2 linked regions of the Amycolatopsis mediterranei genome follow. The protein of the gene in region 2 binds, or shares a complex with, the protein of the main gene of each other region. Links are inferred from orthologs where the notes say so. Each region holds a gene or a part of one and is shown on either strand. Other genes may lie near its edges.

Region 1 (15,415 bases), 2.4 Mb from region 2 along the record:
CCTCGCTGGTCCTCGAAGCTTGACTTCAAGGGAGCTTGAAGTTGGAGGCTTCGGGCATGTTCACCGAAGCAGAACTCGCCTACCTCGCCGCCCAGCGGCTGGGCCGGCTGGCGACCCAGCAGCCGGACGGCACCCTCCAGGCCAACCCGGTCGGCTTCCGCTACAACCCGGACGAGCAGACCATCGACGTCACCGGGCACAACCTGCGGAAAAGCAAGAAGTTCCGCAACATCGCCACGCACGACCGGGTGGCGTTCGTCGTCGACGACCTCCCGTCGACGAACCCGTGGCGGGTGCGGTGCCTGGAGATCCGCGGCCGGGCGGAGGCCCTGGTGGGCGTGAACCTGCCGGACAACCACTTCGACGACGCGGTGATCCGGATCCACCCGGAACGCATCCTCGCCTTCGGCGTCGAAGATTGGGACCGGGAGCCTCTGGAGGTGGAGACGAACATCCGCAACGTGTGATCGCTGCCCGGGGCGCTACGGCTAGCGGCGACCGCCCCAAGTGGTGTACACCGCTGCTCCCGTGACCGCCAGGATCACCGCCGTCCAGGTGGCCGCCGGGGTCTGCGCGGGTTGCAGGAGCCAGGTCAGGACCCGGCTCGGCGCCGACTCGTCGTGGGGGACGAACGGGCTGACCGCGGACCAGGCCAGCGGGAGCGTCCAGCCGAACTGGCCGCCCGCGATCGTGGCCGCGAGGCCGGCCAAGCCCGCCAGACCGGCCGCGTCGCGCACGATGATCGACGCGGCGACCGCCGACGAGCCCAGCTCCTGCACCCCCAGCACCACCACCCCGGCCCCGATCGCGATCAGCGCCAGGTGAGCGAACCGCCGGGCCGGCCACGGCAGGGCGGCAGTCCGGTCGAGGTCGGGGTCCTGGCCGCTGAGCCCGATCGCCGCCACCGCGACCGCCGTGGTCAGCGCCAGCGCGACGAGCATCGTGTTCCAGGAGTCCCGGCCCAGGAACCAGACCCCGCAGGTCGCCACCAGCAGGGCCCCGAACGCCGCCGGCAGCTGCCGCGAGCGGGCGTACAGCGCCGCCCACCTCATCGGAGGGCTCCCGGCACCAGCGTGTCCATCGGATCGCCCTGGCACGTCAGCAACGCTCGGCGCAACGCGACGATCCGCGTGAACCGGACGTCCGCGGGCAGGGCCCGGAATTGCTGCCACGCCTGCTCGATCGGGCCGGACTGCCTCTTGAACCAGTTCCGCAAGTACTCGGGCAGCGGTTTCAGCTCCCCGGTGAAGTACGCCGCCGCGATCATCCGGGCGCCCCGGTCCGGCAGGCTGGGCGCGCTCGGCCTCTCGCAGGACGGCACGCCGGCCCCGGAGAGCACCGCCACCCGCAGGTCGCTCGCGTCCGCCGTGAGGAGTTCCTCGTTGTGCTGGAAGTCGAGCAGGACGACGCCGGGATCGCGCCCGGGGCGTTCGATCGGCGAGCCGGCCGCGACCTGCTCCTCGACCCGCGTCGGCGCTCCGGGCAGCTTCGCCAGCATCGCGAGCGCTTCCCGCCCGGGGCCGGCCAGCGCGGCCAGCCGATCCCGGTGCAGTTCCGCCACGCAGACCGGTCCGTCGCAGACCTTCCGGGCGGCGACGCTGTCGGCGGTGAGGGCCTCCGCCGGGAACAGCGGCAGCGCGATGGCGGCCCCGGCCACGAGCGGCAGCAGGCTCAGCAGCCGCGCTCGCACCGACTGCACCGACAGCAGCAGGAACCCGGTGACGGCGAGGCCGAGGAACCACGCGGTCTGCCCGGCGTCGAGCGACACGGTGGTCGTGACCATCGACCCGCGCGGCTCGGCCAGCGCCGGCGCCAGCGGACCGGCCCGGCGAGGCAGGACGGCGTCCAGGCCCGGTTCGAGCGACATCCAGCAGAGGACCGTCCCGACGAGGGTCAGCACGGCCAGCCCGGGAGCGGTCAGTGGGTGCGGCAGCAGCCGCCCGACGGCCAGCCCCAGCCAGCACCCGGCGACCACGGCGAGCACCCCGACGCCCAGCACCGGGACGAAGACGGCCGAGACGAACCCGTCGTGGGCCAGGACTTCGGCGACGCCCACGCCGAACACGACCAGGTAGCCCAGTGCGGCCAGCGCGCCGACGGCGCCGGCGAGCCGGATCGCCCGGTGCCACGCGGGCCGCGGGGTGGTGGCCAGCAGCTCGATCATGCCGGAGCGGCTGTCGCGCATGCCCTGGATGGCCCCGGCCCCGACCACCACGGGCCAGAGGAACTGCAGCAGGAACCGGATCCAGAGCGCGGTCGTGGTGGTGTTCGCCGACCAGGGTGCGGGGACCTTCCACCACGGCCCCGAGAGCAGGAAGAGGAACGCGAGCGCGAAGACGACGAGCGCCAGACCGGCCCAGGGCGCGATCGAGCGCCGGAGTTCGATGCGGAAGATCACCACGCCCCCTTGCCGGGCTCGTGGTTCAGCAGCGCCGAATAGCCGCGCTCGATCGGGCTGTCCCCGACGTGCTCGAGGGTGCCCGCGGCGGCCAGCCCGTCCGGCGTTCCCTGGAACACCAGCTTTCCCTCGGCGAACAGCACCACGTCCGTGCACGCCGTGGCCACGTCCTCGACCAGGTGCGTCGAGATCAGCACGCACGAGTCGCGGCCCAGTTCCTGGACCAGCTCGCGGAACCGGACCCGCTGCGCCGGGTCGAGGCCGGCCGTCGGCTCGTCGAGGAGCAGGATCTCCGGGTCGTTGACGATGGCCTGGGCGATGCCGACCCGGCGCACCATGCCGCCCGAGAGCGTCTTCATGCGGTCGTCCGCGCGGTCGGCCAGGCCCACCCGCTCCACCGCCCGCTGGACCGCCCCCGGGATGTCCTCTTTGGACATCTCCTTCAGCCACGCCAGGTATTCGACGAACTCCCGGACCGTGAACCGCTTGTAGTAGCCGAAGTTCTGCGGCAGGTACCCGATCCGGCGGCGCAGCGCACGCTGGCCCCCGCTCCCGCCGGCCGGGGTGCCGAGCAGCGACAAGCTGCCCGACGCGGGCCGGAGCACCGTCGCCAACGCCCGGATCAGCGTCGTCTTGCCGGCGCCGTTCGGGCCGAGCAGCCCGTGCACCCCCTTGCCGAGGGACAGGTCCAGCCCGTCCACGGCCATCTTCCGCCGCCCCACCCGCACCTTCAGCCCCTGCGCCTGGATTTCCCAGGCGTAGGTCGCCGGTGCGACCTCGGCGGCCCCTACTGCCCGCATGTGCTTCCTCCCTGAAGACCTGAAGACCTGAAGACCTAATGACGTGCGCCGAGCCGGGTGAACGCCGGCCCGCGCAGGGCGACGATCACCGTGGTCAGCACGAAGAGCGCCGCCCACACCGGCAGCGCGCCGGTGCCGAGCGAAAACACCTGCCCCCGCTGGACGAACGCCGGCAGGACGACGATCACCCCCCACAGCGCGACGAGCGCGTACGCCGCCCGGCTGACGCCGATCAGCCCGCCGAGCGCGAGCGTGCCGGTGGTGCAGGCCAGGCTCGGCAGCAGCCAGAGCGCCGGCTGGGTGCCGGTCAGCCACCCGGCGACCCCCAGTACCGGCAGGACGACGGCGAGCACCGCCACCGTCCGCCGGGCGACCAGGTACAGCCCGGCCCGCGGGGTCGCGGTGACGACCTCGTAGGCCGGATCGAGGCCCCGCGCCCACGACACGGCGACCCCGAGCACCGGCAGCACCGGGGCGAACAGCTGCACCGCCGGCACGTCGAGCACCGCGCGCCACACGGTGTCGAGCAGGAGCGCGACCAGCGTGACGGCCACGATCATCGCCAGCCACGGCGCCATCGCGGGCGTCACCCAGGTGTCGAGCCACCGGCGCCGGCGCCGCGGCCGGGCGACCGGCCGCCGGACCTCGGCCGAAAGCCGGTCCCAGACCAGGTCCACGACCGGCTGGACCGGTGCGGCCTCCGCGAGCCGCGCCCGGCATTCGCGGCACGCCTCGAGGTGGGCCTCGAGACCCCACAGCTGGTCACCCGGGAGGTCGTCACCCGCCACGTACGCGGCGATGAGCCGCTCCGGCGCATGGTTCATGACAGTGCCTCCCGCAACGCGATCCGGGCCCGGCGCGCCCGGGTCTTGACGGTCCCCTCCGGCAACCCCAGCAGGACGGCGGTCTCCCGGACGGTCAGCCCGTCGAGCACCATCGCCTGCAGCACCGCCCGCAGCTCCGGCGCGAGGTCGCGCAGCGCGGCACCGACCTCGTCGCCGATCGTCGTCGCCAGCGCCTCGTCTTCGGCCGCCACCACCGGTGCGACGTCGAGGGCCACCGCGGGCGGCGGCTGCGCGTGGTGCGCCCGGCGCCGGAACGCGTCGACCAGCCGGCGCGCGGCGATCGTCCAGACCCAGCCGACCGCGCTGCCGCCGGTGGCGGCGCCCGCGAACGACGCCGCCGCCCGCCAGACGGCCAGGAACGTCTCCTGCATGACTTCCGCGACGATCTGCTCGTCCGCGCAGCGGCGGCGCAGGCGCACGGCCAGCCAGGGCGCCGTGCGGCGGTACAGCTCCTCGAACGCCGCGCGGTCGCCCTGGGCCGTGCGCCGGACGAGGTGGTCCTCGTCGGCGTCCTCCAGTGGCGTGTGCTTCACACCAGGCAAGACGCCGGACGAGCGGAACCGGTTCTCACCCGGATGTGTGCTGCGTCACACCGGGCGCGTTGGCCAGAACTTCCGCCAGCCGTCGGCCTCCAGCGTCGTCGGCGCCAGCCCGGCGTCGCGGGCGGCCTGCTCGGCGGCCTGGATGTCCTTCGCGAACTGCTTCGCCACCGCCCTCAGCTCACCCTCGGCGTCGACACCCGCCCGGCGCGCGGTGGCCGCGATGCGGAACAGCTGGGCGGCCGCCGCGGTCCCTTCGGGGAAGAGGTCGAGCGGGATGCCCGCGCGCCCGGAGCGCTGCCCCAGCTTGCCCGCCAGCGCGACGGCGGGCTGGCCGAGCGCGACACCGTCCACAATGGACTGGCGCTGCTTCTCGCGCTGCTTCAGCTCTTCCCACTTGAGGTTCTGGTGCTCGACGGTGTGCACCTGGTCGGCGTCGGCGAAGACGTGCGGGTGCCGGCCGACCAGCTTCGCGACGAGCGCCGCGGCGACGTCGTCGATGCCGAACGGGTCTTCGGCGTCCTCGGCCGCGACCCGCGCGTGGAAGAGCACCTGCAGCAGGACGTCACCGAGCTCTTCGCGCAGCGCCTCGCGATCGCCTTCTTCGATGGCGTCGAGCAGCTCGTAGGTCTCTTCGACCAGGTACTGCCGCAGCGAATCGTGCGTCTGCACCGCGTCCCACGGGCAGCCGCCCGGCGAGCGGAGCCGGTCCATCACCTCGGCGGCTTCGACCAGCGGCGGCACCGGCGTCTCGATGACCTCCGCGCCGGTCGCGATGAGCAGCGACGCCGCGGGCTCGTCCCGGGACCCGGCGAGCAGCACGACGTCGACCAGCGAAGGCGCCTCGATGACGGCCGGGACACCGAACGCGGCCGGATCGACGTCCGAGGCCGCGTAGACGGCGCCTGCGTCACGCAGGATCTTGAGCGCCGCGCCGGGCAGCGTCGTCCCGCGGACGATGACGACGACACCCGTGCTCACTGTTGCGCGGTCGCGGCACCGCGAATGGGCAGTACGACGCCCTGGGTGGCGTCGGAGTTCGGCACGAGGTTCATGCCAACAAGATCCCACACGCCGTACCGCGGGTTGATGCGCAGGCCGCTCTGGCCGAGGTACGGCTGCAGCAGCCGGGTGCCGATCGCGGTCAGCTGCGCGTCCGTCGGCTTCTGCGCTTCCTGGTCGGCCGGCACGGCCTTGTCGGTGCCGCGGGCGCGGATGACGAAGACGAACCAGTCCGCGCTCTGCGGCTTCTGCGCCTGGAAGACGACGACGCTGTTCTTGTCGGAGCCGAAGAGCGCGGTCTGCGCGAGGCCGGGGTACTGCGCGGCGCCGAAGAGCTCGGCGGCCTGGCCGGCGGAGTACCCGCCCGGGCCGGGCGCGCCGGTCTGCTGGGCCTGCTGGCCTTCCTGCTGCGCCTGCTGGACGACCCCCTGGATCTTGGCGGGGTCGTCGGCGAACTCCTTCGCGAGGCCGAAGGCGCGGGTGCGGGCCGCCCGGTCGTTGTCGCCGGTCGCGCTGATGCCGACGTAGTCCGCGCCGACCGACAGCTTCGGCAGCACCTTCCGGGCCAGATCCTGCTCGAGCAGGACGTCGCTCGCGACCTCGTTCCGGTCGCGCAGCTTCGAGACGATCTGCGTGACGGCGACCTGGTCGCCCTGCTTGGTGTCGGTGACCGGCGCGGGGGTCAGCTGCGCGGCCAGCCCGGCGACCTTCGCCTGGTCGGCGCCGAGGTTTTCCTGCTTGGCGGCGCGCAGGGTCAGTTCGTGCAGCACGGCCTGCCGGACGATCTCGCGGCCCAGCACGTCGAGCTTGTGCTCGGCGGCGAGCTTCTGCGCGTACGGGTGTTCACGGAGGGCCTGGTCGATCATCGACTGGACCTGGTCGAGGGAGACCGACCGATCGCCGACGATGACGGCACTGCCGACCTGGCTGGGGCCCGAGCCGCACCCGGCGAGCAGAAGTGCACCGGCAACGACCGCGACCAGCGCGCGAGGGCGCCCCATGATCCGCATCACAGGCCATACCCTCTCACACCATCGCCCCCGAAACGCAACACCCATGAGGACGCGGCGGCGGTAATGTCGACTTATGGACCATTGGCTGACCATCGAAGTGTTCGACGGGGAGCATTCGGCTTCGCTGTGGCGCCTGGCTCAAGGGGACGCTCTCACCGAAGCGGCGCTGACGAACGGCGCTGAGCAGTGGGTTTGGCACGAGCACCGCTGGGGAGTGGTGCTGGAGATCGAATTTTTGACGGAGGAGAGGCGAGACGCGTTCAGGTCGCTGCCGGCGGTAACGGCGGCGCTGGACGCGGTCCCGGACCCGACGCGGGGGTTGCTCGTGTACCCGGGGAGGGGTGGGGGTTCGGGGTCGCGCATGCCGCGGAGGCCCCGGCCGTTGCCGATGGCGGGCGCCGGGGCGGTCCCGGTGCCCGTGGAGTCGGTGCGGATGGGGCTGGCGGAGGCTATGCCGCCGATGTTCAGCGAAGTTCGCTGAGCAGTCCGCACCAAGCGGAGGTGGAGGCGGCGAGAGTGCCGCCTTCACGGTCCTTGGTGTCCCGGATCATTCCGCCAGTCCGGCGATGAAAGCCTCCGATCGTGCCGCATCGAGTGCCACATCGCCGAGCTTGGCCACCACCTGGCGATAGACCGCGATCTCATCCGGCGCTTCGAGGAAGAGCGACGAAATCTCGTGTTCGATGTAGACCACAGGCTCGAATTCGGTCGACTCGATGAGCTTGAAATGGCCCGAGACGGCCGGGTGGCCGCCGATTCGCGCGGGCACCACGCGGATCGAGACGTTGGGCTGGGCCGAGACCCGGAGCAGATGTGCCAACTGTCCCCGCATGACCGAGCGATCCTGGCGGCCGACCGGCAGACGCAGCGCGAACTCGTGGATGAAAAATTGAAACTCGATCCTCGGGCGGCGAGTGAGCACCAGCTGCCGTGCCATGCGCGCGAACACTCGCTCGTCGATGCCGTCCGGCGATGGCGCATTGCCGGTTTCGACCATCAGGCTCCGCGCGTAGTCTGCGGTCTGTAACAGTCCCGGCAGGATCAAACCCTGAAACGCCGCGATCTCGGCGGCACGTTCCTCGTGCCAGGCCAGCGTCTGCACCTGCCAACCGCCGGGGTAACTTTCCAGCAACCCTGGCTTGCGGATTTCATCAGCCAGCCCCATCAGCTCACGGTATTCCGCACCGTCGAACCCGAGTGTCGTGAGGAACCGGGCCATCCGGACCGGCTCCGGCCGGGTGAGCCCGCGAGTCACCGCCGACACCCACTGCGCGCTCATGTCCAGCTTCCGCGACATCTCGCGGACGCCCCAGTTCTTCTCGGACATGCGCTGGAGCAGCCGTTCTCCGAGCTGCCTTCCCCGGATGTTCGGCCCGCGATATTCCGCCATGGGCCGAACCTAAGGCCATCACCGGTACGAACCAGGCGCCACAACGGAAAGTCCCCCGAAATGGCGCCGGGTGTCCGCTCCCCTTTACACCGCGCCCCTACACAGCCGCGGGCTTCTTCGTCAGCTGGACCAGCAGCTTCGTGCACCACTCCAGCAGTTCTTCGTCCCGCAACGTCGGCGCGCCGATCCGCCCGCCGGCCGGGCCCTCCGTCGGCTTCGGCACCGATACCGTGTTCGTCACCGCCTTGAACACCGCCTTCGGGTACAGCCGCTTCAAGCGCACCATCTGCGAATCCAGCAACGGCAGCGGTGCGAACCGGATCGTGTTGCCCTGGACCGCCACCTCCGTCACACCCGCTTCACGACAGGTGTGCCGGAAGCGAGCCACCGACAGCAGCCGGTTGACCGGGGCCGGCGGCTGGCCGTACCGGTCGATGAGCTCTTCGCGGACCGCGTCGAGGCCCTCGGTGTCCGGCGCCGCCGCGATCTTGCGGTACGCCTCCAAGCGCAACCTCTCGCCGGGCACGTAGTCGTGCGGGATGTGGGCGTCGATCGGGAGGTCGACGCGGACGTCGGCCATCTCCTCTTCCTCCGCCGGCTCGGCACCCGCGTGCCTCCGGAACGCGTCCACCGCTTCGCCGACCAACCGCACGTACAGGTCGAACCCGACACCGGCGATGTGCCCCGACTGCTCCGCCCCGAGGATGTTGCCCGCGCCGCGGATTTCGAGGTCCTTCATCGCGACCGCCATGCCCGCGCCCAGCTCGGTGTTCTGGGCGATCGTCGCCAGGCGGTCGTGCGCGGTCTCGGTCAGCGGGGCCTCCGGCGGGTACAGGAAGTACGCGTACCCGCGCTCCCGCCCGCGCCCGACCCGGCCGCGCAGCTGGTGCAGCTGCGCCAGCCCCAGCAGATCGCCGCGCTCGACCAGCAGCGTGTTGGCGTTCGAGATGTCGAGACCCGTCTCGACGATCGTCGTGCACACCAGGACGTCGTACTCGTTCTCCCAGAAGCCCTGGATGATCTTTTCGAGCTTGTCTTCGTTCATCTGCCCGTGCGCGGTGACGACCCGCGCCTCCGGCACCAGCTCGCGGATCCGCCGCGCCGCCTTCTCGATCGAGGAGACGCGGTTGTGGACGTAGAAGACCTGGCCGTCGCGCAGCAGCTCGCGCCGGATGGCCGCGCCGACCTGCTTGTCGTCGTACGCGCCGACGTAGGTCAGGATCGGGTGGCGGTCTTCCGGCGGGGTCAGGATCGTCGACATCTCGCGGATGCCGGCCAGCGACATCTCCAGGGTGCGCGGGATCGGTGTCGCCGACATGGTGAGCACGTCGACGTGCGTGCGCAGCGCCTTGATGTGCTCCTTGTGCTCGACGCCGAAGCGCTGCTCCTCGTCGACGATCACGAGCCCGAGGTCCTTGTAGCGAATACCCGTCTGCAGCAGGCGGTGCGTGCCGATGACGATGTCGACCTCGCCGCTCGCGAGCTGCTCCAGGATGATGTCCGACTCGGTTTTGTTCGTGAACCGGGACAGGCCCTTGATCGTCACCGGGAACGAGCGCATCCGCTCGTGGAAGGTGTTCAGGTGCTGCTGGGCGAGCAGCGTCGTCGGCACCAGCACCGCGACCTGCTTGCCGTCCTGCACCGCCTTGAACGCGGCGCGGACGGCGATCTCCGTCTTGCCGTAGCCGACGTCGCCGCAGATGACGCGGTCCATCGGGACGCCGCGTTCCATGTCGGCCTTGACCTCGTCGATGGCCGCGAGCTGGTCGTTCGTCTCGGTGAACGGGAAAGCGTCCTCCAGCTCGCCCTGCCACGGCGTGTCCGGGCCGAACGCGTGCCCGGGCGCGGCCTGGCGCGCCGCGTACAGCTGGACGAGCTCGGCGGCGATCTCCTTGACCGCCTTCTTGGCCCTGGCCTTGGTGTTCTTCCAGTCGGAGCCGCCGAGCTTGTTCAGCGTCGGCAGCTCGCCGCCGACGTACTTGGACACCTCGTCGAGCTGGTCGGTCGGCACGAACAGCCGGTCGCCGGGGTGCCCGCGCTTCGACGAGCCGTACTCCAGCAGCAGGTACTCCCGGGTGGCGCCCGCGACCGTCCGCTGGACCATCTCGACGAACCGGCCGATGCCGTGCTGCTCGTGCACGACGTAGTCACCGGACTTGAGCGCGAGCGGGTCGACGGCGTTGCGCCGCCGGGACGGCATCTTGGTCGTGAGGTCCTTTGTGGACGTTCCGGCGCCCGAGCCGCGGCCGGTCAGGTCCGCCTCGGTGAGCACGACCAGCGCGCGCTCCGGCGAGATGAAGCCGTCGGTCAGGCCGCCGCAGGTGACCGTGACGACGCCCGGCGCCGGCGCGCCCTTCAGGCCGTCGCCCGCCAAGGAGGCCGGGACGTCGGCGGCCGAGAACTGCTCGACCGCGCGAGCCGCGGTGCCGTGCCCGGCGACGACGAGCACCGCCGTGCCGCCCGCCGCCGTGTGCGCGCGCAGGTCCGCCGTCGCGCGCTCGAGCTCGCCGCGGTACGCGGGCGCGGCCTCGACCGAGACGCGGTAGACGTCGGGGTCTTCGCTGGTCAGCTGGGTGATCGTCCACCAGGCGCGCTTGGTGTCCTGCGCGTGGGAGGCGATCTCGTCGAGCCCGCGGTAGGCCGACGCGCCGAGGTCGATCGGAGCCTGGCCACCGGCCGCGGCCGTCGTCCAGGACGCTTCGAGGAACTCCTGGCCGGTGCGGACCAGGTCGGCGGCGCGGGCGCGGATCTTCTCGGGGTCGGTGAGCAGCACGTGGGTGCCGGCCGGCATCGCGTCGGTGAGCAGTTCGAGCTCGCCTTCGCAGAGGACCGGGATGAGCGCCTCCATGCCCTCGACCGGGATGCCGTCGGCGAGCTTGGTGAGCATCTCGGCCAGGTGCGCGTCGGACTCGTACGTCTTCGCCAGCTCCGCGGCCTTCTCCCTGACCGGCCGCGTGAGCAGCAGCTCGCGGCACGGCGGCGCGGTGACCCGCGGGATGTCGCCGGGCAGCGACCGCTGGTCGGAGACGGCGAACGCCCGGATCTCGCTGACCTCGTCGCCCCAGAACTCCACCCGGACGGGGTGCTGCGCGGTGGGCCCGAACAGGTCGAGGATGCCGCCGCGGACGGCGAACTCGCCGCGCTTCTCGACCATGTCGACGCGGGTGTAGGCCAGCTCGACCAGCCGTTCGAGGAGGCCTTCGAAACTCTGTTCTTCGCCGACGACGAGGTCGACCGGGGCGAGGGAGCCGAGCCCGGGCGCCATGGGCTGGATCAGGCTGCGGACGGTGGCGACGACGACGCGCAGATCGTCGTCGCCCGTCTTCAGCCGGTGCAGCACCTCGAGGCGGCGGCCGACGGTGTCCGCGCGCGGGGAGAGGCGCTCGTGCGGAAGGGTCTCCCAGCTGGGGAAGTCGGCGACCCGGCTCTCGCCGATGAGCGCCTTGAGCGACGCGGTCAGCTCGTCGGCCTCGCGGCCGGTGGCGGTGACGGCGAGCACGGGCTTGCCGGCGCCGTCGTCGGCCGCGAGCGCGGCGGCGACGAGCTGCCGGGCGGCGATCGGGCCCTGCAGCTCGAGCAGCGGCGCGCCGGCGCGCTCGACCACGCCGCGCAGGGCCGGGTCGGGAAGGATGGCGGTGAGGAGTCCGGACAATGGAGCGTCGGTCACGCTCCCAGCCTAACCGCCACCCCCGACAGGTTTCCGATCCCGGCTGGTCGCGGGCCGGAACGCAAGCTGTCACGAGCGCAGCAGGTCCACGACCTCCGCGACCCGGGGCAGCTGCTCGTCGAACACCTTCGGGTCCGTGCTCGCGATCCGCAGCAGGAAGTGCTCCACGCCTTCGTACTTCCGCAGCTGCCGCGCCACTTCCGCGGCACTGCCGCACACCTGCATCTGGATTCCCTGGACGAACGCCGCCGGGCGCCCGTAGTTGCGCTCGCAGTACTCCTCCAGCAGCGCCTGTCCGCGGTCGGCGTCGTCCTCGACCAGGACCGTCGCGAACAGCGCCGGGGTCACCGGCCGGGACGCCGTCGAACGGATGTGCGCGAGGCCGGTGCCGTAGTCGGCCGGGTCCGGCGGGTAGGGCAGCCAGCCGTCGTACAACCGGCCGACGCGCTCCAGCGCGCCCGGGGTGTACGCCGCCAGCCACACCGGCGGGCCACCCGGACGGGTGGGCGCGGGGAACACCGGCAGCGAGTCGTGGTGCAGCACCGAGCCGTGGAACGAGGACTCGCCGCGCCAGATCGCGCGCCACAGGGCCACGATGTCGTCCAGCCGGGCCCGGCGGCGCTGCCACGGGACCCCCGCGAACGCGAACTCCGGTTCGCTGCGCCCGGCGAACCCGGCGCCGACGGCCACGGTGAGCCGTCCGGAGCTCAGCAGATCGATCGAAAGCAGCTGGTTGGCCGTCAAGATCGGGTTCCGCAGGGCCGGGAGCAGTGCGGACGTCCCCAGGGTCACGCGCGACGTCCGGGCGGCGAAGGCGGCCAGGACGGCGAGAGCGTCCAGGGGCGCCCGCGCGAGGGTGTCGCCGACCCAGACCGAGTCGAGGCCGAGCTCCTCCGCGGCGACAGCGGTGGCGACCAGCTCGGGCGCGGTCCGCCCGGCGTCGAGGATGGGCTGGTAGGTCGGGATGACCAGGCCGTAGTTCGTCATGCGGTGAGCCTGGCCGGGCCGGGGAATGCCCTCAATTCCCCGCGGGGAATGGACCGGGCGAGCAGGATGGGACCGTGAACTTCGGAACCGCGCTGAAGGACTGGCGCACGCGGCGGCACCTCAGCCAGCTCGACCTGGCGTTGCGGGCCGGGACGACGCAGCGGCACGTGAGCTTCATGGAGAGCGGGCGCTCGCTCCCCGGCCGCGGCATGGTGCTGCGCGTCGCCGAGTCGCTGGAACTGCCCCTGCGCGAGCGCAACGGCCTGCTCTTCGCCGCCGGTTTCGCCCCGTCGTACCCCGAGACGCGGCTCGACGACCCGGCGATCCGGCCGGTGCTCGACGGGCTGCGGCGGCTGCTCGACGGCCACCGGCCCTACCCCGCGATCGTCGTCGACCGCTACGGCGTGCTGGTCGCGGCGAACGACGCGTTTTCGCTGCTCACCGAGGGTGTCGCGGCGGAGCTCCTCGAAGAGCCGGTGGACACGCTGCGGCTCGCCCTGCACCCGCGCGGGATGGCGCCGCGCGTGCGCAACCTCGACGACTGGGCGCGGCACATCCTCGAACGCCTCCGCAACGACCTGGCCCGCACCCCGGACGAACGGCTGGCCGCCCAGCTCGCCGAGCTGACGGGGTACCTGCCGCCGCCGGCCGCGCCCGGCCCGGAGCACCTGGGGTTCGCGGTACCGGTCCGGCTGGCCACTTCCGCCGGCGAACTGCGGCTGATCACGGCCATCACGACGTTCGCGACGGCGGCGGACGTGACCGTCTCCGAGCTGAAGCTGGAGACGTTCCTGCCCGCGGACGCCGAGACCGCCGAACGCCTTCAAACCATCAGCGCCGTCGTGTGACCCACCAGCAGTTCCGCGCTCGCCCACAGCACCGCCGCCGCCACGCTGCCCACCGCGAACCGGCGGTACGGCATCGCCGCCGAGCCCGCGACGCGCGGCACCAGCGTCCGGACGCCGGCCAGGCAGCGGCCCGCGATCACCGCCGGGACGCCGCAGCGCGCGACCGCCGTTTCCGCGCGCTCCCAACGATCCCGGCCGACGCGGCCGGCCAGCCGCGGTCCCCAGTGGCGCCCCTCGAGGTAGGCGAGCTGGTCGCCGAGGACGGCCGCGGCGACGGCGACCGCCCAAGCGAGTCCGAGGTGGAGCGTGCCCCGCTCGGCGAGGAAGCCCATCAGCAGCAGCGTCGACAACGTCGGCAGCACGATTCCCGGCAGCAGCGCGGTTTCCGCCGTGATGAGCAGGGCGCAGACGAGGTAGACGACCGCCGGGGGCGCGTCAAGCAGGGGCCGCAGCAGGCTGTCCACGCCGCGCCCTCCCCACGGCCACCGGCAGCGCCGCGCGGTAGACGAACGCGGGCGGCAGGTTGCCCCAGACGACCTGGGTGCGCTCCACGACCGCGAAGCGGCTTCGCAGCGACGCGGCGAAGCGGCGAGCGGGTGGTGTCCAGGCTGTGTGGGCGTACGCGAACGTCGTGAAGCGGCCGTTCGAAGCGAGGGCGGCGGTGACCGCGTCGAGGATGTGCTGCTGCCGGGACGCGGTCATGGCCGTCCACGGCAGCCCGGAGACGACGACGTCGACGCCGTCCAGCGCCAGGTGTTCCGCCGAGCCGGTGACGACGTCGGCTTCGGGGAAGCGTTCGCTCAGAGCGACCGCGAAACGCGGGTTGATCTCTATGGCCGTCAGACGCGCTTCGGGGCGAAGCAGCGCGAGGACCGCTTCGGTGAACACGCCGGTGCCCGGCCCGAGCTCCACGACGCACGACGCGCGTTCCAGGCCGAGGCCGGCCGTCATCTCTTCGGCCAGCCGCGGCGAACTCGGCGCGATCGCGCCCGTCAGCACGGGGTGGCGGAGGAATTCCCTGGTGATCGACATGATCCCGACGCTAGGAACGGCCGGGGTGGTCCCGAATCCGCCGGACCGGCCGGCCGGGTCATCCCCGAGGAGGACAAGATCAGGCCGGAGGAAGGACGCCCCGGACGAGGTTCCGGCATTACGTTCGGGACGTGGAACGATTCGTGAAGTGGGTGCGCCGGCACCGGTGGACGGTGGACCTGCCGCTGTACGCCGTGTTCGTCTTCCTCGCGCCCAACTGGGTCGGTTCCGGCCCCTACGCCGTCCGCGCGATCCCGATGCTGTTCCTGCTCCCCCTGCTGCTGCGCCGCCGGTTCCCGCGCACGGCCGCCGTGCTGATCATCGCCGGGGCGGCGGTGGTGTACCTCGACGACGTCTGGGCCTACGACCGCGGCCGCACCGAACTGGCCATGGCGGTCGTGCTGTTCAACCTGGTGAAGCTGGGCCAACGGCGGTTCGCCGCGCTGATCGCCTTCGCGATCGTCGTCCTCGACGTCCAGTGGGTCGCCCTCTACGCGCCGGAAACCGGGTACCCGACCTTGGCGTTGGTGGGCATCCTGCCGCTGCACGTCGCGGCCTGGACGCTCGGGGAGTTCTTCCGCGCCAAGGAACAGCTCACCGCGGAAGAGGAGAAGCGCGACGAAGCGCAGGCCCGCGCCGCGGTCGCGGAGGAGCGCACCCGGATCGCGCGCGAGCTGCACGACGTCCTGGCGCACAGCATGAGCGTGATCGTGCTGAACGCCGAGGGCGCGAAGCTCGCCCGGCACCGCGACCCCGAAGCCGTCGACCGCACGCTCGACACCATCGTCCACACGGGCCGGGACGCACTGGGCGAGCTGCGGCGGCTCCTCGAAGTCCTGCACGCCGGCCAGGCGGCGCGCAGTCCCCAGCCGACGCTCGCCGAGCTGCGCGAGC
Region 2 (14,683 bases):
CGCCAGGTGTTCGACCACCTGCTGGACATCTTCCCGTCGAAGGTGATCGCCTTGGGCGGCGACGAGACGCCGGGCGCGACCGACGAGCACCGCGCGTTCGTGCGACAGCTGGCGGAGTACCTGGTGGCCCGCGGCCGCACCCCGATGGGCTGGGACGAAGTCCTCGACATCGACGGCCTCCCGCCGATGGTGATCGGTGCGTGGCGCAACGAAGACGCGGGCCTGCGGGCGGCTTCGGCGGGGCACGACGTGGTGCTGTGCCCGGAGCAGCACGTGTACCTGGACCACCGGCAGTCCGACCATCCCGACGAGCCGATCCCGGTCGGGGAGGTGCACACGCTGGAGGACGTCTACGCGTACGAGCCGGCGCTGAGCGGCCCGCGGTTGCGGGGGGTGCAGGCGCAGGTGTGGAGCGAACACCTGGACAGCGTCCGGCGGGTGGACTACATGGCGTTCCCGCGGTTGTCGGCGTTCGCGGAGGTGGCGTGGAGCACGGGGCCGCGGGAGTACGCGGAGTTCCTGCCGCGGCTGCGGGACCACCACCTGCCCCGCCTGGACGCGCTCGGCGTGGAGTACCGGCCGCTGGACGGGCCGCACCCCTGGCAGACGCGGCCGGGGGTGCCGGGCCGGCCGCGCTGATCACGGCAGCAGCGTCACCGTGACCGATTTCGTCGGGCCCACGTTCCCCGCCGCGTCGATCGACCGGTACTCGATCCGGTGCCGGCCGTATCCCGGCTTCCGGTCGGCGAACGGCGAGATCGTGAGCCCGCCGTCACCCAGGTTGCCGTACGCCAAGCCGTCGATCTCCGTGCCGCGCGGGGTGAACAGGTACGGCGCGTTCGGGTCCGTCGGCCAGCCGTAGTACTTGTGCCAGCCGTCGCCGTCGACGCGGAACTCCGGCATTCCGTCCGGTGACTTCAAGCGCATCGTGAACGAACCGTGGTACACGGTGCCCGCCGGCAGCTCCGCCGTCGTCTCCGGGCCCGTCGCGTCGACCGTCCACGTCAGCGTCGTGCCGCCGGTCGTCGCGGTGAGCGTGTGCGCGCCACGGGAAGCGTCGAGGGCGAAGTCGGAGCCGGTTCCGGCGAACCGGCCGTCGAGCGCCCAGGCGACCTGCGGGATCGAGCCGGTCGGCTCGCCGGTTTCGACGTAGACCACGTCGTGGCCGCCGACCGGGCGAGAAACCGTCGTCGACGCCACCACCGCCGGGCCGCCGGCCGGCGGCGTGGCCACCGCCGTGTCGACCGTCCAGGTGCGGGTCGCCGACGGGCGGGCGGCCGGGTCGCGGACGAACGGCGTCGGGTCGGTCACCGTCGCCGTCAGCGTGTGCTTGCCCGGCTTGACGGGCAGTTGCCGCAGGTCGAGCGCGTCGGAACCGCGCACCGGGACACCGTCGAGGGCCCAGCGGACGTCCAGGCGATGGCTCACCGGGTGCATCGAGCGTAGCCACACGACGCGGTCGGCGCCGATCGTCCCGGCCGGGGTGCCGCCGCTGACGAGCGGCACCTTCGCCGCGATCCGTTGCGTCATCCGTTCGCGGCCGACCTGGTCGAACGCGTAGCCGAGCGTCTTCATCATCGAGTGCCTGCTCGGCCGCCACACCCCGGTCTGGGTGTAGAGCCCGCCTTCGAAACGGCCGATCGTGCCACCGGACTCGCTGGGTTCGCCGAGCCAGCGCCACCACTTCGCGTGCTGGGCGCGCATCTGCTGTTCGGTCAGCAGCGTGTGGTGGATCGAGTCCGGCTCGCCGCCCTCGTACGCACCGCCCGGGACGTTGCGGGCGTAGTAGTCGTACTCGTCGTCCAGACCACCGAGCGAATGGCCCAGTTCGTGCGGGGAGATCAGCGCCGACAACGCGTTCCCGCCGGACGCCGTGGCGTAGGTGCCGCCCGCGCCGCCGTAGGTGCTGCTGTTGCCGATCGCCAGGATCTGCCGGTTCGCCGCGGAAGTACCGGGCACCAGGTCGGCGTACCGCTGGGCGGCCGCGTCGTCGACGGTCAGCAGCCGCTGGACGCTCTGCGGGTTGCAGCCGCCCCAGAAACCCATGTCCAGCGGGGTGTCGCGCCGCGGCGCGGCCAGGCCGGGGTCACAGTCCACACCGGACTCGGGCGAGGCGATCGAAACGGCGTAGACGTTGAAGTAGCTGCGGTAGGACTTGAACGGCTCGAGCGACCACAGGGTGCTGACGTGCCGCTCGACGTCGGCGAAGAACTTCGGCTGTTCGGCGGCGGTGTAGCCGTCCCCGAGGACGACGAGGTTGAACCGCTGCGCGACCGGTCCGGTCACCTGGACCTCGGTGACGGTGGCGGCCGGCTCGGCGGCCTGGGCCGGGACGGCGATCCCGGCGGTCAAGACGAGCGCGGCGACGAACCCGGCCCACTTCCGCATGGCGGCACTCCCCTGGTCGGCGATCTTCCTGGTGTACCGCACGGAATGCGGCGCCGGAACCGCCAGAAGTCGCCAGCTGAGAAGTATAGAACGTTATACGCGACTCAGCCGGTACCAGACTTCCGGGCGGCCGACCTGGCCGTAGTGCGGCTCGCGGTGGGCCATGCCGTTGTCCGCCAAGTACTCGAGGTACCTTCGCGCCGTCACGCGGGAGGCGCCGATCGCGCTGGCCGCCGCGCCGGCCGAAAGTCCCTCCGCCGCGCCGGAAAGCGCGTCGGTGATCGCCTCCAGCGTCTGGACGCTCATGCCCTTCGGGAGCGGGGGTTGCTCGGTCGTGCGCAACGCCCCGAGGGCCCGGTCGATCTCCGCCTGGCCGGTGACCTCGCCGGACGCGTCGCGGAATTCCGCGTAGCGCTCGAGCTTTTCGCGCAGGGTCGCGAACGTGAAGGGCTTGAGCAGGTACTGCACCACACCGACCGACACCGCCGCCTTGACCAGGGCGAGGTCGCGCGCCGACGTCACCGCGATGACGTCGATCGGGAGCCCCGCCGCGCGCAGGGACCGGCACACCGCCAGTCCGTGCGTGTCCGGCAGGTAGAAGTCCAGCAGCACCAGGTCGACCGGCTCGCGTTCGCAGAACCGCAGCGCGTCGCCGCCGGAGTGGACCACGCCGGCCACCGCGAACCCGGGGAGCCGCTCGACGTAGACGCGGTGCGCCTCCGCGGCCACCGGCTCGTCCTCCACCACCAGCACGCGGATCACCGGCCCGCCTCCTGCCGCGGCAGCCGCACGGTGAACACGGCGCCGCCCTCCCGGCCGACCTCGACCGTGCCGCCGTAGCGGCGCACCGCCTGCCCGACCAGGGCGAGCCCGAGCCCGTGGCCGTCCTCCGCCTTCGTCGACCAGCCGCGGCGGAACACGTCGGCGTCCTCGGGCACGCCGGGCCCGGTGTCGGCGACACGCAGCAGCAGCCCGTCTTCGCCGGTGCGCGCGGTGACGACGACCGACGGCTTGCCGCCGCCGCGCACGGCCGCGTCGAGGCCGTTGTCGATCAGGTTGCCGAGGATCGTCACCAGGTCGCGGGCCTCGATCCCGAGCGAGACGTCGTCGATCACGGTGTCCGGGGTGACGGTCAGCTCGACCCCGCGCTCGCTCGCTTCGGCCGCCTTGCCCAGCAGCAGGGCGGCGAGCACCGGCTCGGCGACGGCGCCGACGACCCGGTCGGTCAGTTCCTGCGCGAGCACGAGTTCGGCGGTGGCGAACTCGACGGCCTGCTCGGGTTTGCCGATCTCGACGAGGGAAACGACCGTGTGGAGCCGGTTCGCCGCCTCGTGCGCCTGCGACCGCAGCGCCTCGGCGAGGCCACGGGCGGTGGTCAGCTCACCGGTCAGCGACTGCAGTTCGGTGTGGTCGCGCAGGACGACGACGGTGCCCTGCGAGCGCCCGCCCGAGCGGACGGCGGTCGTGCTGACCAGCAGCACGCGCGAGTCGGTCAGGTGCAGTTCCTCGGCCCGGTTCTCCGCCGACGTGAACGCTTCGGCCAGCCCGTCCGGCAGGCCCAGCGTCGCCAGGTCGCGGCCCACCGGGTCGGTGCCGAGGCCGAGCAGCGTGCGCGCGCCGTCGTTGCAGAGGCCGATCCGCCCGTCCCGGCCGACGAGCAGCACACCTTCGCGGACCGAATGCAGGACGGCTTCGTGGTACTCGAAGAGGTTGCTCAGCTCGTCCGGCGCGACGCCCCGGGTCTGGCGCCGCAGCCGGGCGCTGATCAGCCAGCCGCCGAGCGCGCCCACCAGCAGGACCGCGGCCGCGACCCCGAACAGCGGCCACAGGCGTTCGCGCAGCTCGGCCGAGATCGCCTTGACGGTGATCCCGACCGCGACCAGCGCGATCACCCGGTGGCCGGCGTCGAACACCGGCACGACCGTGCGCACCGACGGGCCGAGCGAGCCGGTGTAGGTCTCGGTGTACTCCGCGCCCCGCTGCGCCTGGGCGATGGTCCCGATGTAGTGCTGCCCGATCAGCGACGGCGTCGGGTGCGTGTACCGGATCCCGGCCGGGCTCATGATCGTGACGAAGTCGACGTGGCTGTGGTCCTGCACGCGCAGCGCGTACGGCTGGAGCGTCGCGCTCGGGTTCGGCGTCCCCACCGCCGCCGCGACGCTGGGCGCGTCGGCGACCGTCAAGGCGACCGTGCGGACCTGGTCGCGCGCGTTCTGGTCCACGGCCTGCTGCGCGTCGAGGTAGGCGAAGGTGATCCCGGCGCCGGCCAGCACGCAGAGCACGACGAGCTGCAGCACGAGCAGCTGGCGCGCCAGGCTCCAATGGGACCGCAACGTCGGGGGCACCTCCTCATACCAGCACACGCGCCCGCCCGGTGTCCGAACCGGACGGTCGATCATCACACGAACTCAATGAACACAAGTGAGCCGGATCACCGAACTCGGCCTACAGTGTGCCGCAACCTGAACACCCCTAGCTGGAGGCAACGGTGCCTACACCGACCCCCGACGCGGCGCCCCGCCGCCGCGACAAGACCCACTACCTGTATCTGGCCGTGATCGTCGCGGTCCTGTTCGGGATCCTGGTGGGCTTTCTCTTCCCCGGTTTCGCCAAGGGCCTGAAGCCACTGGGCGACGGGTTCGTCAACCTGATCAAGATGATGATCTCGCCGATCATCTTCTGCACGATCGTGATCGGTGTCGGCTCGGTCGCCAAGGCGGCCAAGGTCGGCAAGGTCGGCATCATGGCGCTGGTCTACTTCATCGTGATGTCGACCTTCGCGCTCGCCATCGGCCTGGTCGTCGGCAACATCCTGCACCCGGGCGAGGGGCTGCACCTCAACCCCGCCGACGTGAAGAGCGTGCAGAAGTCCGCCACCGGCACCGACGGCCCGGTCGACTTCCTGCTCCACATCATCCCGAAGACGTTCGTGTCCGCCTTCACCGAAGGCCAGGTGCTGCAGACCCTGCTCGTCGCGCTGCTCGTCGGCTTCGCGCTGCAGAAGCTGGGCCCGAAGGGCGCACCGATCCTGCGCGGCGTCGAGCACATCCAGCGGCTGGTGTTCCGGGTCCTGGCGATGATCATGTGGGCCGCGCCGATCGGCGCGTTCGGCGCGATCGCCGCGGTGGTCGGCGCGACCGGCTGGGCGGCGCTGAAGAGCCTCGCGGTCATCATGATCGGCTTCTACGTGACCTGCCTGGTGTTCGTGTTCGTCGTCCTCGGCCTGGTGCTGTGGCTCGGCGCGCGGGTGAACATCTGGCACCTGCTCCGCTACCTCGGCCGCGAGTTCCTGCTGATCCTCTCGACGTCGTCGTCGGAATCGGCGCTGCCGCGGCTGATCGCGAAGATGGAGCACCTCGGCGTCGGCAAGTCGGTCGTCGGCATCACCGTGCCCACCGGGTACTCGTTCAACCTGGACGGCACGGCGATCTACCTGACCATGGCGACGCTGTTCATCGCCGCGGCGCAGGACGAACCGTTGTCGCTCGGCTCGCAGATCGGGTTGCTCGTCTTCATGATCATCGCGTCGAAGGGCGCGGCCGGCGTCAGCGGTTCCGGCATCGCGACCCTGGCCAGCGGCCTGCAGTCGCACCGGCCGGAACTGGTGAACGGCGTCGGCTTCATCCTCGGCATCGACCGGTTCATGTCCGAGGCCCGCGCGCTGACCAACTTCGCGGGCAACGCCGTCGCGACCGTCCTCATCGGAAACTGGACGAAGGAGTTCGACCGCGAACAGGCGGAACGCGTGTTCGCCGGGAACGCCCCCTTCGACGAGGCCACGTTGATCGACGAGGAGCGGCAACCCGAACCCGAAGAAGTGGCGGCGAAAGCCTGACCCCCTGAACGTTCGTGCTCACTGCCCCCGCTGAGCACGAACCACCGCGGGCCGCGGTGCGAGACCCCCGACCTCGCACCGCGGCCCGTTCCACGTCTTCAGCCGGTGGCTTGGCCGTCGTAGACGAGGCGGGCGGCGGCGATGTCTTCGCGGTGCTGCTCCGCCCAGCCGAGCAGGCCGCTCAGCGACTGGTACAGCTCCTTCGCCATCGGCGTGGCTTCGTACTCCACGCGCGGCGGGACGGTCGGGTAGATCGTGCGGACCAGCAGGCCGTCACTCTCGAGGTTGCGCAGGGTCAGGGTCAGCATCCGGCGGCTGATGCCGGCGACCGAGCGTTCCAGCTCGGTGAAGCGCACCGGACCCCGGATGGCCTCCAGGAGGATGCCGATCGCCCACTTGCCGCTGATCCGGTTGATCACCTCCAGCACCGTGCAGACGTCGAGTTTCTCCGGGTCGATCTCGGTGACCTGGACAGGTACACCGATGTTCCCCTGGGACATGGAAGTGCCTCCTTACGCGGGCACCCATGGTCACACATGATGGGCACTGTTACAAGAAGTGCCCTGGCGACGACCAGGGGGAACTCTCGACTGGAGGGGCCTACCATGGCCGAGAACCACCCCACCCGCTCCCGCGGTCTCGCGTTGGCGGTGCTGTGCGCCGCCTCGCTGATGGTCGTGCTCGACAGCAGCATCGTCGCGGTGGCGCTGCCCGCGATCCAGGCCGACCTCGGCTTCACCTCCGCCGGGCTCTCCTGGGTCTTCACCGCCTACCTGGTCGCCTTCGGCGGCCTGCTGCTGCTCTCCGGACGGCTCGGCGACCTGCTCGGCCGCCGCCGCGTGTTCCTCGGCGGCCTGGGCCTGTTCACCGTCGCGTCCCTGATCGCCGGTCTGGCCACGGACGCGGGCGTCCTGGTCGCGGCCCGGTTCGCCCAGGGCGTCGGCGGCGCGCTCGCGTCGGCCGTGGTGCTCGGGATGATCGTCATGATGTACCCCGAGCCCCGGGCTCGCGCGAAGGCGATCGGCGTGTACAGCTTCACGCAGGCGGCGGGCGCGTCGATCGGGCTCATCGCGGGCGGTGCGCTGACGCAGGCGCTGAGCTGGCACTGGACGTTCTCCGTCAACCTGCCGATCGGCGTGGCGGCGCTGCTGCTGGCCGTGCGGGTGGTCGAGGCCGACCGCGGCACCGGCCTGCGGGACGGACTGGACGTGCTCGGCGCGGTTCTGGTCACCGCCGCGGTGATGCTCGGCGTGTACGGCATTTCGGCGTCGTCCTGGGGCGCGCTCGTCGCGGCCGTCGGCCTGCTGGCGGCTTTCGCGGTGTGGCAGGCGAAGGCGCGGACGCCGTTGCTGCCGCTGCGGCTGTTCAAGATCCGCGCGGTGGCCGGCGCGAACGTGGTGATGGTGCTGATGGTCGCCGGGATGCTCGGCTTCCAGTTCGTCACGGCGTTGTACCTGCAGCAGGTGCTCGGCCTCGACGCGCTGGAGACCGGCGTCGCGTTTCTCCCGGTGCCGCTGGTGATCGCGGTGGCCTCGCTGGGTTTCGCGGACAAGCTCGCGGCGCGGTTCGGCCCGCGGGCGGTGCTGCTGACCGGCTTGGGCTTGGTGATCGCGGGCCTGCTGCTCCTCACCCGCGTCGGGGTGGACGGTGCCTACTTCGTGGACGTCCTGCCGCCGCTGCTGCTGATGGGCCTCGGCGCCGGCGCGGCCATCCCGGCGCTGATGGGCCTGGCGATGGCGGACGTCCCGGCCGCGGACACGGGGGTGGCGTCGGGCCTGATCAACACGACCCAGCAGGCCGGGGCGGCGGTCGGGACGGCGGTACTGGCCGCGGTGGCCGCCTCCCGCACGAAGAGCCTGAGCGCACTGGACCACCGCGAGGCACTGGCGGCCGGATTCCGGCTGGCGTACGGGGTCAGCGCGGGCTTCCTGATCGCGGCAGTGGCGCTGGGCGGCGTGGTCCTGGCCCGCCGACCCCCGGCCGTGTCGACCCTTCAATCACGCGAGTTGACCTTCTGATCACGCGTGTCGGCGTTCTGATCACGCGTGTCGGCGTTCTGATCACGCGAGGTAGGCCGAAAGCCCACGGTGGCCCCGCCGCATCATCAGCGCGTGGTTCGCGCGGAAGAGCGGCCGGGCCACCGTGTCGAAGCGCCGCAGCAACTCCTTACGGGCCTGGACGTCCTGGGTGATCTCCAGCAGCGTGCCCGCGCCCGCCGCGCGGACCGCTCCCGCCAGGGTCCCGTCGAGGTCGCCACTGAGCCTGACCCGCATCAGGCCCGTGCGCTCGTCCTGGTGGTCCCGGTGCATCCGGACGACGATCCGGAACGGCAGCCGGGACCGGCAAACAAGTTCGGCGGTGTCGTCGTCCACGCGGCGCACCGCGCGGACGTCCGACCACCACTTCGGGTAGCCGGCGAGGTCGGTGACCACGTCGAACACCCGCTCGGGCACGGTGCCCGGCAGCAGCCACGAGCTGCGGAACCGGTAGCGCGCACCCGTCATGCTCGTCAAACCTGGGCCGAGACCAGCTTCCGGCCGTCCACCGTGACGATGTCGACCGACTTCACGTCGTCGGGGGCGACCAGCGCCGACCCGTCCAGCCGGAAGCCCTGGTTCTCCCACTTCTCCGAGACCTGCCAGCTGCCGGCCGTCACCGCGTTGCCTTCCTTGGTGACCACCTGGAGCAGGCACTTCTCCCCGGCGCGGACGCCCTTCACGTTGACGTCGACCTTGACCCAGCCCTGGAACGGGCTGACGGCCGCGGCCAGCTGCACACCGGTCGTCGGATCTCGCCCTTCGACGTTCTTCGTCCCGGGCGGGGCGTCCGGTGCCGGAGCCGGCGCCGCGAGGCCCGGATCGGCCGTCTGACGGCCCACCAGCACGCCGCCGCCGAGGGCGGCCACCACCAGCACCGCCGCCGCGACCAGCGCCAGGCCCCGGCGTCCGCCCGAACGGGCCGGAGCGACGCGTTCTTCCTCGTCGCGCACCCGGCGCAGGGTCTTCTGCAGCAGCAGATCCCCGCCCTCGGGCGGCCCGTCGAGGAACGCCTCGGGCGGTACCTCGTCGAGCGAGTCGCGCAGGGCCACGAGCTCGTTCAGGTCGAACCGGCACTGCGCGCAGGTCTGCAGGTGCCGCCGCTCGAAGTCGGCCGCCTCCCCGGGATCGAGCGCGCCGAGGGCGTACGCGCCGAGCTGCGTGTGACTCTCGTCCACCGAGTTCATCGCGCCACCTCCGTTCCGCTCGAAATCATCGCTGCTCTGAGTGCTCGTAGTGCGTAGTAAGACCTTGATTTCACGGTACCCGGTGCGACGCCCAGTGTTCTCGCCGCTTCGGCCACCGTCCGTCCCCGGTAGTAGATCTCCACCAGGACCTCTCGATGCTCGTTGGACAGCCCGTCCATCGCCCCGAGCACGGTCATCGAGTCGACCACCCCTTGGGCGTGGTCTCGCTCGACGGCCGGGGTCGGCACGCCTTCGGCCGGTTCGGCCACCTCTTGTGGCCGGGCCGCCCGGGCCCGTGCCCGGTCGGTGACCAGGTTGCGCGCGACGGTCAGCAACCAGCCGCGCACCGAGCCTTTCCCGTCGTTCTGCAGGTCGTCAGCGTGTTTCCACGCCCGGACCAGCGTCTCCTGGACCACGTCCTCGGCTGCCGCCCGATCTCCGGTCAGCCTCGTCGCGTAGGCCAGCAGGCTTCGCCCGTGTTCGGCGTACAGCTGCCGAATGAGGTCTTCGCCTTTGGCCTTCTTAGGCCGCCTGCCTCCTATGGCCACCCTCGTCCTCCCGACGGTGTTCTGAGTCGTCGAGGACAGTAGTGCAACCCTTAGCTCCACCGGCGGTGCGTGCGCCGAGCGCAGCGCGACCATGGTGTTCATCGGCTGCCCGTCCTTCCTCGTTCTGCCCGGAAACCGTCTGTCAGGACCCGGCGCCGCCGGCCTTGCCACCCGCGGTGATCTTGCTGCCGTCCGGCGCGACGGCGAACCACGTGCCGTTCGCGCCCTGGCCGTTCATGTCGCCCGCGGCCTTGTCGCCCGCGTACTCGTACAGCGGCCAGCCGTTGAGCGTGATCTGCTTGGTGCCGTCCTTGCGGGTCGCGGTGCCCACCTGGGTGTCCTGGATGCCCTTGAGCATCGGCGTGGCCACCCCGGCCAGCATCGGCAGCCAGGACTTCGTGCAGTCGCCGTCGCAGTTGGACGTCGGCGGCGAGGAGACGTCCTTGTCGAACCGGTAGAGCGTCTTGCCGTCGGCGTCGGTGACCACCATGCCGACGCCGTTGACCGTGCCCACCTGGAGCATCTTGTGTCCCGGCTCGCCGTGTTGCGGCCCTTGGGCGCCGTCGGCCATGTCGCCACAGGCGGACAACGATGCGACGGCGACGAGCGCCACCGCGCTGGCGACCACCGGCCCGATACGGTTCATGACGTTCTCTCCTCGGTGAGGGCGGCTCCGCCATCCGGCGGACCTCGACACCTCAGAACACGGCCGCGGTCGAGAAACGGTTCAGCCCGGTTTTCGCCCCATTCGGTGCCGGTTCGCCGCCGGATTGGTCAGTCCCGGTGATCGGCACGATCTTGTCGCCGTGCGGGCGGAGTTCCTAAGCTGATCACGTCCGCACCGCCGCCCCCGCCCGACCCGGGAGGCCGCCGTGCCCGTCAAACCCCTCGTCCTGGTGGTACTGCTCGCCGCGGGCTGCTCCGGCTCCGCGCCGGCGCCTCCGTTCACGGCGACCCTGACCACACCCACGGACATCGTGCTGAGCTGGCCGGACGACGGTGCCGGCCACCGGGTCGAATACGCGAACGCCCCGGCCGGGCCGTGGACGACGCTGCGGTTCCTCCCGGCGCACGCGACGAGCTACCACCACCCGGACCTGATCCCGGAGACGCCGTTCTACTACCGGGAACAGCCGTTCACCGGTCCGGTCTCGACGGAGGTGCACACCATGGTTTCCGGCGACACGGTGACGTTCACCTGGGCCGACCGCTCGCCGGACGAAGCCGGGTTCCTCCTGGAGATCCGGCGCCCGGGCGCGCCGGACTACGACCCGGTCGAGGTGACCGACCCGAACGTGACGACCTGTGTGCTCTCACTCCTGCCCGGCGAGGAGAAGTCGGCCTACCGGCTCCGGGCGCTGCACTACGGCCCGCTCTCCCCGGTGGTCCACCAGACCACCGGCAAGGAGACGCCGTGAATGACTCATTCATGTCGTCAGACGACATGAATGAGTCATTCACGGCACCGGGGTGGGCCGCTCGCTACTCGGCGGGGGTGAGCACCGTCCGCAGGAACTCGCCCGTGTAGCTGCCCTCGACCTCGGCGACGTGCTCCGGCGTGCCCTCGGCGACGATCTGGCCGCCGCCGGAGCCGCCCTCGGGGCCCATGTCGATGATCCAGTCGGAGGTCTTGATCACGTCGAGGTTGTGCTCGATCACGATCACCGAGTTGCCCTTGTCGACCAGCCCGTTGATCACGCCGATCAGCTTGTTGATGTCCTCGAAGTGCAGGCCGGTCGTCGGCTCGTCGAGGATGTACACCGTCTTGCCGGTCGAGCGCTTCTGCAGCTCGCTGGCCAGCTTGACGCGCTGCGCCTCACCACCGGACAGCGTCGGCGCCGGCTGGCCGAGCCGGACGTAGCCGAGGCCGACGTCCACCAGCGTCTGCAGGTGGCGGTGGATGGCCTTGATCGGCTCGAAGAACTCCGCGGCCTCTTCGATGGGCATGTCGAGCACGTCCGAGACGGTCTTGCCCTTGTAGTGCACCTCGAGGGTCTCCCGGTTGTACCGGGCGCCCTTGCAGACCTCGCACGGGACGTAGACGTCCGGCAGGAAGTTCATCTCGATCTTGATCGTGCCGTCGCCGGCGCACGCCTCGCAGCGGCCGCCCTTGACGTTGAACGAGAACCGGCCCTGCTGGTAGCCGCGGACCTTGGCCTCGGTCGTGGCCGCGAACAGCTTGCGGACGTGGTCCCAGACACCGGTGTAGGTGGCCGGGTTGGAGCGCGGGGTCCGCCCGATCGGCGACTGGTCGACGCGCACCAGCTTGTCGACGTTGTTCAGGCCGTTCACGCGGGTGTGGCGGCCCGGCACCTGACGGGCGCCGTTGAGCTTGTTCGCCAGCACCGTCGCGAGGATGTCGTTGACCAGCGTCGACTTGCCCGAGCCGGAGACGCCGGTGACCGAGACCAGGCAGCCGAGCGGGAACGACACGTCGAGGCCGCGCAGGTTGTGCTCGCGCGCGCCGACGACGGTCAGCTGCCGCTTCTTGTCGATCGGCCGCCGGATCGCCGGCACCTCGATCTTCCGCCGGCCGGACAGGTACTGCCCGGTCAGCGAGTCCTTGCTCTTGAGCAGCTTCTTGTACGGTCCACTGTGGACGATGTGGCCGCCGTGCTCGCCGGCGCCCGGGCCGATGTCGACCACCCAGTCGCTGGAGCGGATGGTGTCCTCGTCGTGCTCGACGACGATCAGCGTGTTGCCGAGGTTCCGCAGCCGGGTCAGCGTCTCGATCAGGCGGTGGTTGTCGCGCTGGTGCAGGCCGATCGACGGCTCGTCCAGCACGTACAGCACGCCCACCAGGCCCGAACCGATCTGCGTCGCCAGCCGGATGCGCTGGGCTTCACCACCCGAGAGAGTGGCCGACGCGCGGTCGAGCGAGAGGTACGTCAAGCCGACGTCCAGGAGGAAGCGCAGGCGGGCCTGGATCTCCTTGAGCACCGCACCGGCGATCATCGCCTCGCGCTGCCCCAGCTCCAGCTCGTCGAGGAACTGCGACGCCTCCGCGATGGACAGCGCGCAGACCTCGGCGATGGACATGTCACCGCGGGTCTTGTGCGCCAGCGTCACCGCGAGGATCTCCGGCTTGAGCCGGGTGCCCTGGCAGGCCGGGCACGGCACCTCGCGCATGTAGCCCTCGTACCGCTCGCGCATGTACTCGGACTCGGTCTGCTCCTGGCGCCGCTCGAGGAACGGGATGACGCCCTCGAAGGCCGCGTAGTACGAGCGCTGGCGGCCGTAGCGGTTCTTGTAGCGGACGTGGACCTGCTCGTCGACGCCGTGCAGCACCGCCTTCTGGGCGCGCGCCGGCAGCCGCCGCCACGGCGTATCCATGCGGAAGCCGATGGTCTCCGACAGCGACTCGAGCAGGCGGATGAAGTAGTCGGCGCTCTGGCCGCCCGACCACGGCGCGATCGCGCCCTCGGCCAGCGACAGCTCGTCGTCCGGGACCACCAGCTCCGGGTCGACCTCCTTGCGGATGCCGATGCCGGTGCACTCGGGGCAGGCGCCGTAGGGCGAGTTGAAGGAGAACGAGCGGGGCTCGAGGTCCTCGATGGCCAGCGGGTGGCCGTTGGGACAGGCCAGGTTCTCGGAGAAGCCGCGGATCCGGTGCGGGTCGTTCTCCGGCAGGTCGACGAACTCGAGCTCGATCAGCCCGTCGGCCAGCCGCAGCGCCGTCTCGACCGAGTCGGTGAGCCGCTGGCGCGAAGACGACTTCACGCTCAGCCGGTCGATGACCACGCCGATCTGGTGCTTTTCCTGCTTCTTCAGCTTCGGCGGATCGGTGAGCGGGTGCATCGTGCCGTCGACGACCACGCGCGCGTAGCCCTGCTGCTGCAGGTTCTCGAACAGGTCGACGTACTCGCCCTTGCGCCCGCGCACCACCGGCGCGAGCACCTGGAAGCGGACGCCTTCGTCCATCTCCAGCACCTGGTCGACGATCTGCTGCGGGGTCTGCTTGCTGATCGGCTCGCCGCACGTGGGGCAGTGCGCCTTGCCGGCGCGGGCGTAGAGCAGGCGCAGGTAGTCGTAGACCTCGGTGATCGTGCCCACGGTCGAACGCGGGTTGCGCGAGGTCGACTTCTGGTCGATCGACACCGCGGGCGAGAGGCCCTCGATGAAGTCGACGTCCGGCTTGTCCATCTGCCCGAGGAACTGGCGGGCGTAGGCCGAGAGCGACTCGACGTAGCGCCGCTGCCCTTCGGCGAAGATGGTGTCGAAGGCGAGGCTCGACTTCCCCGACCCGGACAGGCCGGTGAACACGATCAGGCTGTCGCGGGGCAGGTCGAGATCCACGCCGCGAAGGTTGTGCTCGCGGGCACCGCGAACAACGAGGCGATCAGCCACGCCAGGGTCCTCTCAGGTCATTCTCAAGTCATTCCGCTGCGGTCGCCGGCCCGGTCTGTGCTCGTTCGAGCTGCTCTCGAGCTGCTGTCTCGAGCCGGCTGCACGGGCGGCCGCATCCATGCTACGAGCCACCACCGACAGAAACTGATTCCGCGCCTCTGACCTGCGGTTCTTCGGGCTTCCGGCGGGTGGTGAGCCACCGGTGGGCCGGGCGTTCGACCCCCGCGGTGACCGCCCAGCCGGCCAGCACGGCGGCGCCGAGGATCACGGGGAGCCGCAGCCAGCCGGGGAGGCCGGCGTCGAGCAGAGCACGGGCCAGGATGTAACCCAGTTCCTGGTGCA

Evidence for each region.
Region 1: the proteins of uvrA (region 2) and mfd are in contact, whole or in part, in a crystal structure (PDB 4DFC), measured with the Escherichia coli proteins. The link is inferred for Amycolatopsis mediterranei from one-to-one orthologs.

The regions. Positions count from the first base shown.
Region 1 is NZ_CP100416.1:9,378,607-9,394,021, forward strand. What follows is about bases 7,885-12,023. They hold mfd (transcription-repair coupling factor), read right to left. Parts: upstream 11,640-12,023; coding sequence 8,085-11,639; downstream 7,885-8,084. Other genes in these bases: ISP_RS42445 (helix-turn-helix domain-containing protein), read right to left, coding at 7,885-7,987; ISP_RS42455 (LLM class flavin-dependent oxidoreductase), read right to left, coding at 11,724-12,023. In the rest of the region: ISP_RS42390 (GDSL-type esterase/lipase family protein), read left to right, coding at 1-23; ISP_RS42395 (PPOX class F420-dependent oxidoreductase), read left to right, coding at 57-467; ISP_RS42400 (hypothetical protein), read right to left, coding at 489-1,052; ISP_RS42405 (hypothetical protein), read right to left, coding at 1,049-2,398; ISP_RS42410 (ABC transporter ATP-binding protein), read right to left, coding at 2,395-3,198; ISP_RS42415 (zf-HC2 domain-containing protein), read right to left, coding at 3,234-4,022; ISP_RS42420 (RNA polymerase sigma factor), read right to left, coding at 4,019-4,576; ISP_RS42425 (nucleoside triphosphate pyrophosphohydrolase), read right to left, coding at 4,631-5,563; ISP_RS42430 (hypothetical protein), read right to left, coding at 5,560-6,585; ISP_RS42435 (hypothetical protein), read left to right, coding at 6,671-7,078; more of ISP_RS42445, read right to left, coding at 7,145-7,884; more of ISP_RS42455, read right to left, coding at 12,024-12,641; ISP_RS42460 (helix-turn-helix transcriptional regulator), read left to right, coding at 12,716-13,489; ISP_RS42465 (DedA family protein), read right to left, coding at 13,465-13,953; ISP_RS42470 (class I SAM-dependent methyltransferase), read right to left, coding at 13,925-14,521; ISP_RS42475 (sensor histidine kinase), read left to right, coding at 14,653-15,415. UniProt on the Escherichia coli protein: Couples transcription and DNA repair by recognizing RNA polymerase (RNAP) stalled at DNA lesions. Mediates ATP-dependent release of RNAP and its truncated transcript from the DNA, and recruitment of nucleotide excision repair machinery to the damaged site.
Region 2 is NZ_CP100416.1:7,013,394-7,028,076, forward strand. Bases 11,277-14,683 are described here. They hold uvrA (excinuclease ABC subunit UvrA), read right to left. Parts: upstream 14,342-14,683; coding sequence 11,477-14,341; downstream 11,277-11,476. Other genes in these bases: ISP_RS31180 (fibronectin type III domain-containing protein), read left to right, coding at 11,277-11,412; ISP_RS31190 (acyltransferase family protein), read right to left, coding at 14,463-14,683. Also shown: ISP_RS31125 (beta-N-acetylhexosaminidase), read left to right, coding at 1-639; ISP_RS31130 (M64 family metallopeptidase), read right to left, coding at 640-2,388; ISP_RS31135 (response regulator), read right to left, coding at 2,482-3,150; ISP_RS31140 (ATP-binding protein), read right to left, coding at 3,147-4,721; ISP_RS31145 (C4-dicarboxylate transporter DctA), read left to right, coding at 4,877-6,223; ISP_RS31150 (winged helix-turn-helix transcriptional regulator), read right to left, coding at 6,322-6,723; ISP_RS31155 (DHA2 family efflux MFS transporter permease subunit), read left to right, coding at 6,829-8,241; ISP_RS31160 (SRPBCC family protein), read right to left, coding at 8,284-8,727; ISP_RS31165 (anti-sigma factor family protein), read right to left, coding at 8,733-9,446; ISP_RS31170 (sigma-70 family RNA polymerase sigma factor), read right to left, coding at 9,443-9,994; ISP_RS31175 (lipoprotein), read right to left, coding at 10,137-10,640; more of ISP_RS31180, read left to right, coding at 10,867-11,276. UniProt on the Escherichia coli protein: The UvrABC repair system catalyzes the recognition and processing of DNA lesions. UvrA is an ATPase and a DNA-binding protein. A damage recognition complex composed of 2 UvrA and 2 UvrB subunits scans DNA for abnormalities.